DNA from 2 places in the Nocardiopsis sp. M1B1 genome. Region 2 is predicted to be linked to the other one. Evidence: predicted binding sites of a transcription regulator. Region 2 holds the regulator's gene; the other holds the start of a gene.
The links. Region 2 encodes LexA, which represses DNA repair genes until DNA is damaged. Its sites were predicted from a motif close to TCGAACANNTGTTCGA; they were not measured.
Positions count from the first base shown of each region.

Region 1: a site for LexA is predicted at 5,081-5,096, ahead of recA (recombinase RecA). Genes of this name have one in related genera too.

Region 1 is NZ_CP196194.1:1,723,954-1,731,351, forward strand. It holds gene ACSTA4_RS07515 (ATP-dependent helicase) at 234-4,763, opposite strand; gene ACSTA4_RS07520 (DUF3046 domain-containing protein) at 4,839-5,033, shown strand; gene recA (recombinase RecA) at 5,209-6,345, shown strand; gene recX (recombination regulator RecX) at 6,338-6,922, shown strand; gene ACSTA4_RS07535 (dipeptidyl-peptidase 5) at 7,192-7,398, opposite strand, start outside.
Region 2 is NZ_CP196194.1:5,004,288-5,011,685, reverse strand. It holds gene ACSTA4_RS21760 (hypothetical protein) at 41-631, shown strand; gene ACSTA4_RS21755 (hypothetical protein) at 1,333-1,959, shown strand; gene ACSTA4_RS21750 (alpha/beta hydrolase family protein) at 1,973-3,064, opposite strand; gene lexA (transcriptional repressor LexA) at 3,173-3,892, opposite strand; gene nrdR (transcriptional regulator NrdR) at 4,544-5,029, shown strand; gene ACSTA4_RS21735 (vitamin B12-dependent ribonucleotide reductase) at 5,135-7,398, shown strand, end outside.

The DNA.
Region 1 (7,398 bases), 3.3 Mb from region 2:
TCGGATTCCCTGTCGCCCCACCGGTCCCCCTCGTACTCGTGTCCTCTCCGGCGCGAACGCCATCCTGACCGGTTCCGGCCGCCGCGGCCAGCCGTTTTCGCGTCCCGGCGAAAGGTGCGCGGGCCCGCTCGTGCGCGCTCACGCGCACAGGCCCTCCGACGCCGCCGGACGGGGGACACCACCCTGCGACGCGTCGCCGGCCCGCGCCCCGCGGGTGTCCGGCCGGGGGCGGGTCAGGGACGCAGGCGCAGCCCCTTCGGGGTCACGTGGAACCCCGCCGCCACCAGCGCGGCGTCCACCGGCGTCGCGAACACCTCGGCCCCGTCGGCGCGCTCCACCGTCAGCGCCCCCGCGCGTCCGTCCCGCACCGCCCCGGCCAGGGCGCGGGCCGCCCGCTCCAGCAGGGCGGGCGGCGAACCGAAGGTCAGCACCGAGCGGCCGCCCCGCCCCACGTACAGGGTCAGCCGCCCCCCGTCGATCACCACCAGGGAGCCCGCCGACCGGCCCGGCCTGGCCTGGGCGTCCCCGGGCCAGGCCAGGTCCGTGCCGAACGGGTTCGCCGGGTCGGTCGCCGCCAGCACCACCGGTTCCGCCGCGCCGCCGGAAACCGCGCGCAGCCGGTCCACGGCGCCCGGCAGCGCGAACTGGGCGCCGCCCAGCCCGTCCACGAAGTAGCCGCGGCGCACCCGGCCCGACTCCTCCATCGTCCGCAGCACCCGGTACTCGTCCGGGGAGATCCGCCCGCCCTGGTGGCCGCGCACCAGCACGCCCCGGCGCTCCAGGCGCGCCTCCAACCGCGCCAGGACCCGCCTGGTGGGATCGCCCTCCCGCTCGGGCAGGGCCCACCACCGCCCCGCGGCCGTGGGCGGTCCCGACCGGGTGGGCAGCACCGGGCGCGCCAGCCGCCCCGCACGCGAGGGCGTGCGACGCGGGGCGGCCCCCGAGCCCAGCACCGCGCGCAGCGGGGCCAGGGTGTCGTTGGTGACGCAGCCCGACCACACCAGCTCCCACAGCGCCGCGACCAGCTCCGCGTCCGTCACGGCCGAACCCCCCGGCGCGCCCGCCACACGGTCGGCGAGGTCGCGGAAGAACAGCGCCCCGCCCCCGCGCAGCGCCTCCAGCACCGCGTGGGCCGTGGTGCCCTCCCGCGGCGGCACCGGTTCGGGCAGCAGCAGGGCCGCCTCGCCGGCCGGGGCCAGGCACACCCACCCGTCCTGCCCGGGCAGCGCGCCCGCACCGGCCCACACGACCTCGCCCGCCTGTGTCAGCTCGTCCAACCGCCGGGGCGCGTAGTCCTCCACACGGGAGGGCAGCACGAGGGCCTCCAGCGCCGACGCCGCCACCGTCGCGCCGCGCAATGACTCCACGGCCTCGAACACCGCGTCGGGTCCGCGCCACCGCTCACCCGCGACGGCGCGCTGCCACAGCGGCGCGAACGCGGCCAGGGCGGTCTGCGCGACCGGTTCCACCTCGCTGCGCAGCCGCGCGACCGACCCGCGCCGCAGTCGCCGCAGCACGTCGGCGTCGCACCACTCGGTGCCCGTCCCGCCGGGCCGGAACCCGCCCTGGTGGACGCGCCCCAGCCGGGACAGCTCCCGCAGCACGCCCTCCACCACGTCCGCGCCGAGCCCCAGCCGCGCCGCGGCCTCCCCGGAGGAGAACGGCCCGTGCGTGCGCGCGTAGCGCGAGACCAGGTCGCGGGTCGGCGCCTCCACCGGTTCCAGGAGGGCCCCGGCGACACCGGCGGGCGGCCGCGCGCCCAGCGCGTCGCGCAGCCGCGCCGCGTCCTCCACCGCGCACCAGCGCTCGGCGCCCGACACGGCCATCCGCACCACCCGGCCCGCGGACTCCAGCTCCTCCAGCCACTCCCGCCGGGCTCCCCGCGCCCCGGCCTCCTCCGTGGTCAGCGGCCCCACCTCGCGCAGCAGGTCGGCCGCGCCCTCGGCGTCCCGGGCGCCCGAGCCGGGCGCGGTCCGCTGCAACAGCGCGCCGACCTCCTCCACCACGCGCGGATCGAGCAGCTCCCGCAGGTCCGCCTCGCCCAACAGGTCGGCCAGCAGAGAGGTGTCCAGGGTCAGCGCCTGCGCGCGCAGCTCGGCCGCGGGGGCGTCCCCCTCGTACAGGAACGCCGCCGTGTACTCCATCATCAGCGAGCGCGCGAACGGCGACGCCGTCTCGGTGCGCACCTCCACCACCCGTGTCCGGCGGGACCGGACGCCCTCCAGCGCCTCCACCAGGGCGGGTACGTCGAACACGTCCCGCAGGCACTCGCGCACCGCCTCCAGCACGATCGGGAACGACCCGTAGCGGCCCGCCACCGACAACAGGTTGGAGGCCCGCAGCCGCTGCTGCCACAGCGGCATCCGCCGGTCCGGCCGCTGGCGGGGCAGCAGCAGGGCCCGAGCCGCGCACTCGCGGAACCGCGCGGCGAACAGCGCCGACCCGGGCAGCTCGCCGGTGACCGCCTCCTCCACCTCCTCCGGGTCCAGCGCCACCAGCTCGGCCAGCTCGCCCGGCCGGTCCCAGCCCCCGGCGTCCGGCAGCCGCAGCACGATCCCGTCGTCGCCGTGCACGACCTGCGCGTCCGCGCCGAACCGGTCCCGCAGCCGCCGCGCCAGGGCCATCGCCCACGGCGCGTGCACCCGCGCGCCCAGCGGGGAGTGCACGACCGCGCGCCAGTCCCCGACCTGGTCGCGGAAGCGCTCGACGACCACGGTCCGGTCGTCGGGCATGTGCCCGGTGGCCTCCCGCTGCTCGCAGACGTACTCCACCAGGTTGCGCGCGGCCCACGCGTCCAGCCCCGCCCCCTCGGCCAGGGCCAGCGCCCGCGCCGGTTCCGCCGCGGCCAGCTCCCGGGTCAGCGCGCCCACCGCCCGGCCCAGCTCCGCGGGCCTGCCCTGCGTGTCGGCCTTCCAGAACGGCATCCGGCCCGGCCGCCCCGGCGCGGGGGAGACCAGCACCCGGTCGGCGGTGATCGCCTCGATCCGCCACGAGGTGGACCCCAGCACGAACACGTCGCCCACCCGCGACTCGTAGACCATCTCCTCGTCCAGCTCGCCGACCCGGGTGGGCGCCCGTCCCGGCGCGGAGCCCCCGTCCCGCCCGGTCAGGTGCACCCCGTACACGCCCCGGTCGGGGATGGTGCCGCCGCTGACCACCGCCAGCCGCTGCGCGCCCGGGCGTGCCCGGAGCACGTCCGCCTCCCGGTCCCACACCAGGCGGGGGCGCAGCTCGGCGAACTCGTCCGAGGGGTAGCGGCCGGACAGCATGTCCAGGACCGACTCCAGCACCGTGTCGGCCAGGTCGGCGAAGGGCGCGGCCCGCCGGACCAGGGCGGCCAGCTCGGGCACCGGCCAGTCGTCCATGGCGGCCATCGCCACGATCTGCTGGGACAGGACGTCCAGGGGGTTGCGCGGCATCTCCAGGCGCTCGATGGCGCCCGCGCGCATCTGCCCGACCACCACGGCCGTCGCCAGCAGGTCGCCCCGGAAGCGGGGGAGGAAGACCCCGCGCGAGGTCCCGCCCACCTGGTGCCCCGCCCGGCCGACCCGTTGCAGGCCGCTGGCCACCGACGGCGGCGAGGACACCTGCACCACCAGGTCGACCGCGCCCATGTCCACGCCCAGCTCCAGGCTGGAGGTGGCCACCACGCAGCGCAGCCTCCCCCGCTTCAGCTCGTCCTCGATCAGGGCCCGCTCGGCCTTGGACATCGAGCCGTGGTGGGCGCGGGCGACCACCGGGGGGCCGCCTCGGCTGTGCCCGGACTGGGCGATGACCTGCGCGGGCACCTCCTCCGGCGGCAGGCGCCCGCCGTGCCGTTCGGCGTGCAGGTCGTTGACGCGGGCGCACAGCTTCTCCGCGGTGCGGCGCCCGTTGGTGAACACGATGGTGGAGCGGTGGGACTCCACCAGGTCCAGGACCCGCCGCTCCACGTGCGGCCACAGGGAACCGCCGCCCGCGCCCCGGGCGCCCCCGTCGTCCTCCGCGCCGCCGGAGGGCCGGGCCGGCCCCGGGACGCCGGGCTCCTCCATGTCGGGGACGGGCACCACCACGCGCAGGTCCATGTCGGGGGAGCCGGGCGGGGCGACGACGTCCGCGCCGCCCAGGAACCGCGCCACCAGGTCGGTCGGGCGCACGGTCGCCGACAGGCCGATCCGTTGCGCCGGGCGGTCCAGCAGGGCGTCCAGCCGCTCCAGGCTCAGCGCCAGGTGCGCGCCGCGCTTGCTCCCCGCGAGCGCGTGCACCTCGTCGACGATGACCGTCTCCACCCCGGCCAGCCCCTCCCTGGCCCGCGAGGTGAGCACCAGGAACAGCGACTCGGGCGTGGTGATGAGCACGTCCGGCGGCCGGGTGGCCAGCCTGCGCCGCTCGGCGGCCGGGGTGTCGCCGGTGCGCACCCCCACGGTGACCGGGGACAGCGCGTGCCCCCCGGCCTCGGCGGCGGCCGCGATCCCGGCCAGGGGGACGCGCAGGTTGCGCTCCACGTCCACCGCGAGGGCCTTGAGCGGGGACACGTACAGCACCCGGCAGCGGCGGGCGCGGTCCTCGGGGACGGGGGCCGAGGACAGCCGGTCCAGCGACCACAGGAAGGCCGACAGGGTCTTGCCGGAGCCGGTCGGGGCCACGACCAGCGTGTTCCTCCCGCCCTGGACCGACTCCCAGGCGCCGGTCTGGGCGGGGGTGGGGCCCGCGGGAAAGGCACGGTCGAACCAGGCCCTGGTGGCGGGTCCGAAGCGTTCGAGGGGGCGGGGCGCACGGCTCATGCCGCCAGTGTGCCCGCGGGCGGGGACAAAGGGGAGGGGACGCGGCGGACGCCGCGATCACCGATACTGGGCCCGATGAGACTCACGGTTTTCTGGCACAACATGCACGAGCAGTTCGGCGAGGCCTACGCGCAGAGCGTGGCCCGCGACCACGTCCTGGAGGGGCTCGGGTCCCGCACGGTGGAGCAGGCGCTCGCCGACGGGGTGGCCGTCAAGGAGGTGTGGCGCGCCGTGTGCGACGCCTTCGACCTGCCCGCCTCCAGACGCTGATCCGGCGACGGACCTCCCGCGGGGACGCATCCGTTTCGTACGCCGCATCGAACACAGGTTCGGGTAGGGTGGGTTATCCACAGGCGGACGTGGGACGTCGCGATTGTCGTAGCGACCGCGTAGCGTCGTGCTCACCATGAAGAAAAAGGCATCCACCCAACAACAGGGGTATCCCGTGGCATCTGGAGACCGAGACAAGGCTCTCGAAACAGCGCTCGCCCAGATCGAGCGGCAGTTCGGCAAGGGCTCCATCATGCGCCTGGGCGACGACGACCGCCCGCCGGTGGAGTCGATCCCCACCGGGGCGATCGCGCTCGACGTGGCGCTCGGCATCGGCGGCCTGCCCCGGGGCCGCGTCGTGGAGGTCTACGGCCCCGAGTCCAGCGGTAAGACCACCGTGGCCCTGCACGCGGTGGCCAGCGCCCAGCGGATGGGCGGCATCGCGGCCTTCGTCGACGCCGAGCACGCGCTCGACCCCGAGTACGCCAAGAAGATCGGCGTCAACACCGACGACCTGCTGCTCTCGCAGCCGGACACCGGTGAGCAGGCGCTGGAGATCGTCGACATGCTCATCCGCTCCGGCGCGGTCTCCATCATCGTCATCGACTCCGTGGCGGCCCTGGTGCCCCGCGCCGAGATCGAGGGCGAGATGGGCGACAGCCACGTCGGACTCCAGGCCCGCCTGATGTCCCAGGCGCTGCGCAAGATCGCCGGTGCGCTCCACCAGACCAACACCACCGCGATCTTCATCAACCAGCTGCGCGAGAAGGTCGGCGTCATGTTCGGCTCGCCCGAGACGACGACCGGCGGCAAGGCGCTCAAGTTCTACGCCTCGGTGCGCCTGGACGTGCGCCGCATCGAGACGCTCAAGGACGGCACCGACGCGGTCGGCAACCGCACCCGCGTCAAGGTCGTCAAGAACAAGGTCGCGCCGCCCTTCAAGCAGGCCGAGTTCGACATCCTCTACGGGGTGGGCGTCTCGCGCGAGGGCAGCCTCATCGACCTGGGCGTGGAGCACGGCATCGTCCGCAAGTCGGGCGCCTGGTACACCTACGAGGGCACCCAGCTGGGCCAGGGCAAGGAGAACGCGCGCAACTTCCTGCGCGAGAACGCCGACATGGCCAACGAGGTCGAGAAGAAGATCAAGGAGAAGCTGGGTGTGCCCGTCAAGGGCGACGACAGCGCCTCCGGCCCGGCCGCCGAACCGGCCAAGGCCGCCGCGGAGGCGGATGCGGACCCGGCCGCCGCGGCCAAGGCTCCCGCCAAGCGCGCCGCGGCCAGGACTCCCAAGGCGCCCGCGGCTGATGCGTGAGGGGGGCCGGTCCCCGGACCGGCACCACTCCGAGGACGACGGCCCCTTCCCGGGCGGGGCGGCCCCGCCCGGGAAGGACCCCGAGGCCGAGGCCCGCGCCCTGGTCCTGCGGATGCTCACCCACTCCCCGCGCACCCGCGCCCAGCTTGAGCGGGCCCTGCACCGCCGGGAGTACGAGGAGGAGGTCGTCACCTCGGTCCTGGACACGTTCGGCGAGGCCGGGCTGATCGACGACGCCGCCTTCTCCCAGGCCTGGGTGTCCTCCCGCCACCACGGCAGACGGCTCTCCCGCCGCGCCCTGGCCCAGGAGCTGCGCACCCGCGGCGTGGAGGAGGACACCGTCCGGGAGGCCGTCGGCGAACTCAGCGACCAGGACGAGGAGGAGGCCGCCCGCGACCTGGCGCGCCGCCGCCTGGCCGCCACCCGGGGCAGGGACCAGGAGACGCGGACCCGCCGCGCCCTGGGCTTCCTGGCCCGCAAGGGCTACTCCGCGGGCCTGGCCTACCGGGTGGTCCGCGAGGAGCTCGAACGCGAGGGCGTGGAGGCCGAACTCCACGCCCCCGACCCCGACTTCTGAGCCGTCACCGCCGATCCCGCCGGGGACGCCGTCACCGCCGTCCGGGCTCCGTCCCCGACGGCGACCGCCTGCACGTGGGCACCCCGAAGGACTGAGGCACCCGAGGACCCGGACCGGTGTACGGGGACGGCTCCGAGGACGCCCCGCCCCCTCCCGGTCCCGAAGGGCCCGCGGACCCGCCCAGGGTCAGCCGCCGCCAGCGGTCGGGGCGGTGGTGTCCTCCGCCGACCGTGGGGACCGCCCGTCCCGCCCGCTCCGTTTCCGAAGGGTCAGTCGCCGGCGGTCGTCGGACCGGCGGCGGCCTCAGCGGGCCTCGGGGACCCGCCGTCCCGTCCGGGGTCCCGCGCGAGCGCGCCGGCGGCGTCCTCCGCGCTCGGGGCGTCCCCGGCGTCCCCGGCGTCCTCGGTGTCCCCGGGCTCCCCGGCGACCTCCGAGGCCGGTTCCGCGCCCTCCCCGGTCTCCGGCGGAACGGTCAC
Region 2 (7,398 bases):
GTGCGGTCGGCTCGGTGACCGACAGGGAGGCGGTGGCCGGGTGGGTCCCCTCGCGCGGGTGGCCGTGATCGGCGCGGGCACGGTGGTGCTGTCCGCGGTGGCGATCGGCGGCGGGCTGTGGTTGGCCGGGGACGACCCGGGCGTGCCCGAGAGCGGCGACGTCCACGCCGCGGCGCCCGGGTGCGCGGTGGTCTCGGACGCGCTCGTCACTGGCCTGGTGCCCGGCGCGGTCCTGGAGTCCTCCGAGCACGGCCCCCTGGCCGACGGCGACAGCACCACGTGCTCGTGGTCCTCCGCCGGGCTGACCGAGGGGCCGCAGGGGGTGCTCCGGCTGGACCTGTCCGCCCGTTTCACCGACACCACGGGGGAGGAGCCGGTCACCGGCGCCCAGCGGGCGCGGGAGGCCTACACCGCCCTGACGCCGGTGCGCGGCGAGGCCGTGGAACTGCCCGCAGGGGAGGGCCGGGTGTGGCGCGGCCAGACTCCGGGCACCGCCGAACTGGCCTTCCCCACCGACAACCTGCTGGTGCGGGTGTCCTACGCCGGGACCTCCGGCACCGAGCCGGTCGACTTCGGAGCGGCCCGGGACCTGGCAGTGGAGTTCGCCGTGCAGCTCGGAGAGGCCCTGTGAGCGACCAGCAGCCCGATCCGCGGGAGCCCGAGCAGTCCCGGGAAGCCCAACAGCCCCCCCGGACTCCTCAGCCCCAGCAACCGCAGGAGCAGCGGGAGCAGCGGGAACACGAGCCACCCCAGCCGCAGGAGCATCAGGAGCAGCGGAAGCACGAGGTATCCCAGCCGCAGGAGCAGCCTCAGCAGGGGAATGAGGCGTCGCAGTCCCAGGGGGCACAGGAACCTCCCCGGTTGCACGCAGAGCAGCAGCTGTCTCAGCCGTCCCAGGCACCGCAGCCCCACGGGGAACCGCAGTCGCCTCAGCCGTCCCAGACGGCACAGCATGACGGCCAACAGCAGCCGCCCCAGCCTCACGCGCACCAGCACGACCCCACACAGTCACAGATGCCGCAGGTGCCGCAGGCGTATGGGCAGTCTCAGCAGCACCAGGGACACCAACAGCCTCCGCATCCGCAGCAGCCGCACGGTCAGCGCGAACCCGAGCAGCCGCAGACGCATGGGCAACCGCAGGGACAGCAGGAACCCCTGGAATCACATCCGCCACAGTCACAAGGGCAACAGCAGCCGCTTCCGCCGTCTCAGGCACCACAGCCCCACGGGCAGCAGCAGACCTACCACCCCCACCAGGCCCCACAGGGGCAGTACCCGCCGCCCCCCGGCACCCCGTGGCAACAGCCCCACCCCCAGCAGCCCGCGCCCGAGGTGGTGGCCTCCGTCCAACCGCAGAGCCGGGGCTGCGCCACCGCCGCCGTGGTCGCCGCCGCACTGGTGCTGGTCGTGCTCGCCGCCGGGGCGATCTGGTACGTGGTGGCGCGCGACACCCCGGAGGCGAGCGCCTTCGGGGCGGCGCCCGAGTGCTCCGTCGCCGAGACCGGGACACTGGACGAGCTGGTGCCCGACCACGAACTGGAGGTCGAGGAGCCGGTCGGCGGCCCGCAGGAGGCGTTCGGCTCCGGCTGGCAGTGCCGGTGGGCGACCCCCGGCGGCCCCGGCGAACAGGTTCCGGCCACCGCGACGCTGGTGGCCGTGGCCGCCCCCGACCCGGGCGGCGTCACGACGGCCGCCGACAACCTGCGCACCACCACCTCCCAGTACGACGCGCAGGAGCTGGAAGGCGTCGGAGAGGAGGCGGTCGCCTGGGTCCAGGAGGACCCGTACACGGTCGCCTGCGTCGGCGCCCGGGTGTCCAACCTGTACCTGGAGACCTGTTACACCGTGGCGGCCAGCTACGACGCGCAGAACCCCGGCGACCGGGAGCGCATGGTGGCGGGCGCCGAGGAGTTCGCGCTGTCCGTGACCGAGGCGCTGCCGGACTCCATCCCCGAGTGAGGCCCCGGCGCGGCTACCAGGCCGCGCCCAGGAACTCCTCCAACGCGGGCGAGACCTCCTCGGCGAACGGGCGCTGGGCGTCCAGGACCGTGGCCCCGGGCTCGTCCCGGTAGCGGCGGAAGATGTGGTCGGTGTCGGGGACGTCCACCCGTCGCGCTCCGTCCAGACCGGTCATCAGCCGGTCCACGTCCTGTCGGGAGACCTGCGCGTCCCGCTCCCCCCACAGCACCAGCACCGGGGTGCCCCCGGGCAGGTCCTCCGCCAGTTCGACGGGGTCGAAGGCGTCCATGTAGGCCAGGAAGTCCTCGTTGACGGGGGTGTAGACGCCCATTACGCCCCCGCTGGGCATCTCCACCTCGCTGAGCGCGCGCCCGGACCTGATCGCGGCCCGTCCGGCACGGGAGTCCGAGAGCAGCTGGACCACCTGCCCCTCCTCCACCTGGCCCGAGGCCTCGGCGGCGCGCGCCTGCTCGGTGAGCTGGCGGTCGATCAGGTCGAGGTAGCGCGTACCGGGAGGCGCGGCCAGCACGAGCGCGGGGGAGGGGTGCTCCGCGCCGATGAGCTCGTGGGCGCGCAGCGCGTACAGGGCGCCCTCGCTGTGCCCGACGACGACCACCCGCTCGGGGTCCACCTCGGGCTGGGAGACGAGTTCCTCGTAGGCCGCCGCGACCTGCTCGTCGAAGATCACCGGGTCCACCGGCGCGACCTCGTCGCCGGGGCCCGGCGTCTCGAAGTCCGGACCGCTGCCGTACTTGTCGTAGCGCAGCGAGGCCACCCCGACGTCGGCGAGCACCCGGGACAGGTTCTGGTTGGTGTCGGCGTCGGGGCGCACGGAGCTGTTGCCGTCGCGGTCGGTGGGGCCGCTGCCGGAGATGATGAGCGCGCCCGGAACGGTGCCGGAGACGTCCTGGGGCATCCGGAATGCGCCGGACACCTCGTGCCCGCCGCCCTCGAAGGCCACCTCGCGCTCGACGCCGCCGACCCCCGGCGCCTCGGCGGCCCCGTCGTCGGCGGGGGCGCAGGCGGCGGTCAACAGGACGGCGCTCGCCGCACCGGCCAGTGCGGTGCGCCAGCGGACGGCGGGGGAGGAGGCACGTGTGAACACGTTCTCAGCCTAGCGGCCCGCGCCCGTCGGCCCCGCGCCGTCCACAGGGGGAGGCGTCCCCGATCCCTCCGAGGGGAGAGGGACCGGAGACGCGGGTACGCGGGCACCTCAGACGCGGCGCATGACCGCGACCACCTTGCCGAGGATGGTGGCGTCGTCGCCGTTGATCGGCTCGTAGGCCTCGTTGCGCGGCATCAGCCACACATGGCCGCCCTCCTCGCGGCGCAGCACCTTGACGGTCGCCTCGTCGTCGAGCAGCGCCGCCACGATGTCGCCGTTGTTGGCGTCCTGCTGCTGGCGCACCACCACCATGTCGCCGTCGGTGATGGCGGCGTCGGTCATCGAGTCGCCGACCACGGTGAGCATGAACAGGCGCCCCTCACCCACCAGCTGGCGCGGCAGGGCGAGCACGTCCTCCACCGACTCCTCGGCCAGGATCGGACCGCCGGCGGCGATCCGGCCGACCAGCGGCACGGCCGCGGCGCGCGAGAGGTCGATGTCCTCGGGCACCAGGGTCTGCCCCGAGGCGCGCCCGGGCGTGCGCAGCTCCACCGCGCGCGGCCGGTTCTGGTCGCGGTGCAGGTAACCCTTGCGCTGGAGGACCTTGAGCTGGTGCGCCACGCTGGACGGGCTGGACAGGCCGACCGCTTCCCCGATTTCCCTTATCGACGGGGGGAACCCCCGCTCCCGGACATAGCGCTGGATGCAGTTCAGCACGCTCTGCTGGCGCGCGGTGAGTTTGGGGGCTTCGGGCGTGGACCCGCCCGCGTTCTCCGCTGGTGCGAGAACGGTGACGGTATCTGCGGTTCCGGGATTCTCCTCCGGCACGGCCGGGCCTCCTCGGCATTCGGTTCGGTCAGGGCCTGCTTGTGTGACTGGCCACCCCCGGTCCGCGACCGTGCCGACCTGGGGGTCCACGTGATGGCGAAACCGGTGTGAAATCAAGGCCAACTTTAGTCGTTGCACACGGTGATATCAAACAAGCGTTCGAGGCCGGGGACAATTGCCGTCGCGCGTATTCGCGGTCAATTTCCGGCCTGCACTTACGTGTGTACACGCGTTCACGCGCTGTTGTCCCCGGAATGCGCGAACGCGTGTCCGTGACAGCGGTTCCGGCCAGGCGCGGGGGTCTTATCCCGGGGCGTCGGCTCGACCGAAAACCCCGTGACGTCGGGATTCCCGCGCCCGCCGCCGGGAGCGGCGGCTCCGGTGGGCGGCGCTATCCTTGAGCGCGGTGCCGGGCCGCCCCCGCAGCAGTCCGCCCGCGCCGACTTCCCCGCCCCACCCCGCCGCGGACCGCGATGCCGCGCGGTCCCTCGGCCGTGTTCGTGACACGCCCGCGCCGGGGTTGCGGCGGGGTCAGGAAGAAGTCTAGGTTCGACCACAACATCTGGTGTTGCGACAGGAGTGGTTGCCCAGAAGTTGTGGTTTAGTGGTACCTAGGCGTTGTCGTTCGGCGAGAGAAGCAGGTGAACCAGGGTGCACTGTCCGTTCTGCCGCCATCCGGACACCCGGGTGATCGACAGCAGGTCCACCGACGACGGCGCGGCCATCCGGCGCCGCCGGTCCTGCCCCGTCTGCGAGCGCAGGTTCACCACCCAGGAGACCGTCCTGCTGATGGTGGCCAAGCGCTCGGGGGTCACCGAGCCCTTCAGCAGGACCAAGATCATCGCCGGGGTGCGCCGGGCCTGCCAGGGGCGCCCCGTCTCCGAGGACGCCCTGGCCAAGCTCGGCCAGCAGGTCGAGGAGGAAATCCGCGGCCGCGGCCTGGCCGAGGTCCCGGCCCACGAGATCGGCCTGGCCATCCTGGGGCCGATGCGCGACCTGGACGAGGTCGCCTACCTGCACTTCGCCAGCGTCTACCGCGGCTTCGAGAGCCTCTCCGACTTCGAGGCCGAGATCGCCAGCCTGCGCCAGGACCGCGAGGCCGAGACCGGCGGCCGGAGCGGCGCCACCACGGGGTAGCGCCCCTCGCGGCCGCACGCCGACCGCGCGGGGCCACACCACTCCCGGGACAAGGACGCCGGGCACGGTCGGTGACCGTGCCCACGAGTGAGGGGAGACCCGGCGATGACGGAAACCGCCAACGGTCCGGCCGGACGCAAGGGCAAGGGCAACCGCAAGGGGATCAGGGTGAGGCGCGTCTTCACCTCCCCGGGCACGCACCCCTACGACTCCCTGGAGTGGGAGCGCCGCGACGTCGTCATGACCAACTGGCGCGACGGCACGGTCAACTTCGAGCAGCGCGGGGTGGAGTTCCCCTCCTCCTGGTCGATGAACGCCACCCAGATCGTCACGAGCAAGTACTTCCGCGGCGCGGTGGGCACCCCCGAGCGCGAGTGGAGCCTCAAGCAGCTCATCGACCGCGTCGTCGGCGTCTACACCGAGACCGGCCGCGAGCACGGCTACTTCGCCTCCGCGGAGGACGCCGAGGTCTTCGACCACGAGCTCAAGCACGCCCTCGCCCACCAGCTGTTCAGCTTCAACTCCCCGGTGTGGTTCAACGTCGGTACGAGTGCAAAAGCCCAGGTCAGCGCGTGTTTCATCCTCTCCGTGGACGACACCATGGAGTCGATCCTGGACTGGTACAAGGAGGAGGGGATCATCTTCAAGGGCGGGTCCGGCGCGGGTGTGAACCTGTCGCGCATCCGCTCCAGCAAGGAACTGCTCTCCTCCGGCGGGACGGCCTCCGGGCCCGTCTCCTTCATGCGCGGCGCCGACGCCTCGGCCGGGACCATCAAGTCCGGCGGAGCCACCCGCCGGGCCGCCAAGATGGTCGTACTGGACGTCGACCACCCCGACATCGAGGACTTCGTCGAGACCAAGGCCCGCGAGGAGCACAAGATCCGTGCCCTGCGCGACGCCGGGTTCGACGTCGACCTCGGCGGCGACGACATGTTCAGCGTCCAGTACCAGAACGCCAACAACTCCGTGCGGGTCTCCGACGCGTTCATGCGCGCCGTGGAGAGCGGTTCCGACTTCGGCCTGACCTCCCGCACCACCGGCGAGGTCGTGGCCACGGTGGACGCCAAGGAGCTGTTCCAGCGCATGGCCAGGGCCGCCTGGGAGTGCGCGGACCCGGGCATCCAGTACGACGGCACGATCCAGGACTGGCACACCACGCCCGAGAGCGGACGCATCAGTGCGAGCAACCCGTGTTTTCCGGCTGATCAGCGCGTGCTGACGGACCGTGGACACATACCGATCGGTGATCTGATCAAGCGCGCGGCCCGAGGCGAGACCTTCGCCGTGTACACCAACGACATCACCGCTGAGACGGACGCCCAGAACGCTGTGGTGGCGACGATCCCCACCCAGTACATGGTCACGGGGACCAATGAGATCCTCGAACTGCGTTTCTCTGACGGCTCTCTCCTGCGCTGCACCCCCAACCACCGTCTGTGGACCGAGAACCGCGGCTGGGTGCACGCTGAGAAGCTGCTCTCCGATGACCGAGTCGTCCGTTCCTTCCAGTACGCGCCTCGTTCGAACCCGGTGCTGCGGATTCCCCGTGCGGCGCTGGAAGCCGCACGGACGGTGGCGGCCTTGCCGAGTGTCCGTCCTCTGTACCTGCCGGAGAAGTGGGACGAGGATCCCGACCTCGCGCACTACCTCGGCTGGCTCGTGGGGGACGGCTCGGTCGGTGATCAGGCGGTGGTGACCGTCTACGGTACGGCTGAGGAGCAGCAGAACGTCCTTCCTCGGCACCAGGCGCTCATCGAGCGCCTCACCGGGCACCGGAGCAAGCCGAGCCTCCAGCCGAACGGGACCCAGCAGCTCAGAATCACGCGTCGCACGATGGTCGAGTTCGTCCGAGCCCTGGGCCTGGGCGCCCGCGCGGAGGACAAGTCAGTGCCGCCGTCGCTCTTCGAGGCGCCCGAGGAGACCGTGCTGGAGTTCCTCCAAGGGCTGTTCGACGCAGACGGGTGCGCGGTGGACCAGAAGGCCAACGGAACGCGCTACATCGGTCTGGGCAGCCGGTCGGACCAGCTCCTGCGCGATGTCCAGGAACTCCTCGCCCCGTTTGGCATTGCCAGCCGTGTCTACAGGACATCCGAGGGCAAGCCGGATTCGTTCTCCTACACTCGCAAGGATGGGTCCACGGTCACCTATGGCAGTGACGGTCCGTTCTTCGACCTGCGGATCTCGGCCCAGTCCATGCAGGAGTTCTCCGCCCTCGTCAACTTCTCCCTGGAGGGAAAGAGCGAGAAGCTCCGAGAGGCGCTGGACTTCCGCCGTATGTACAGGACGAGGACGACTACACGCCTGTTCTCCAGGCGTTCCGCGGGATTCGAGACCACATACAACCTCACCGAGCCGCGCAACCACTCCTA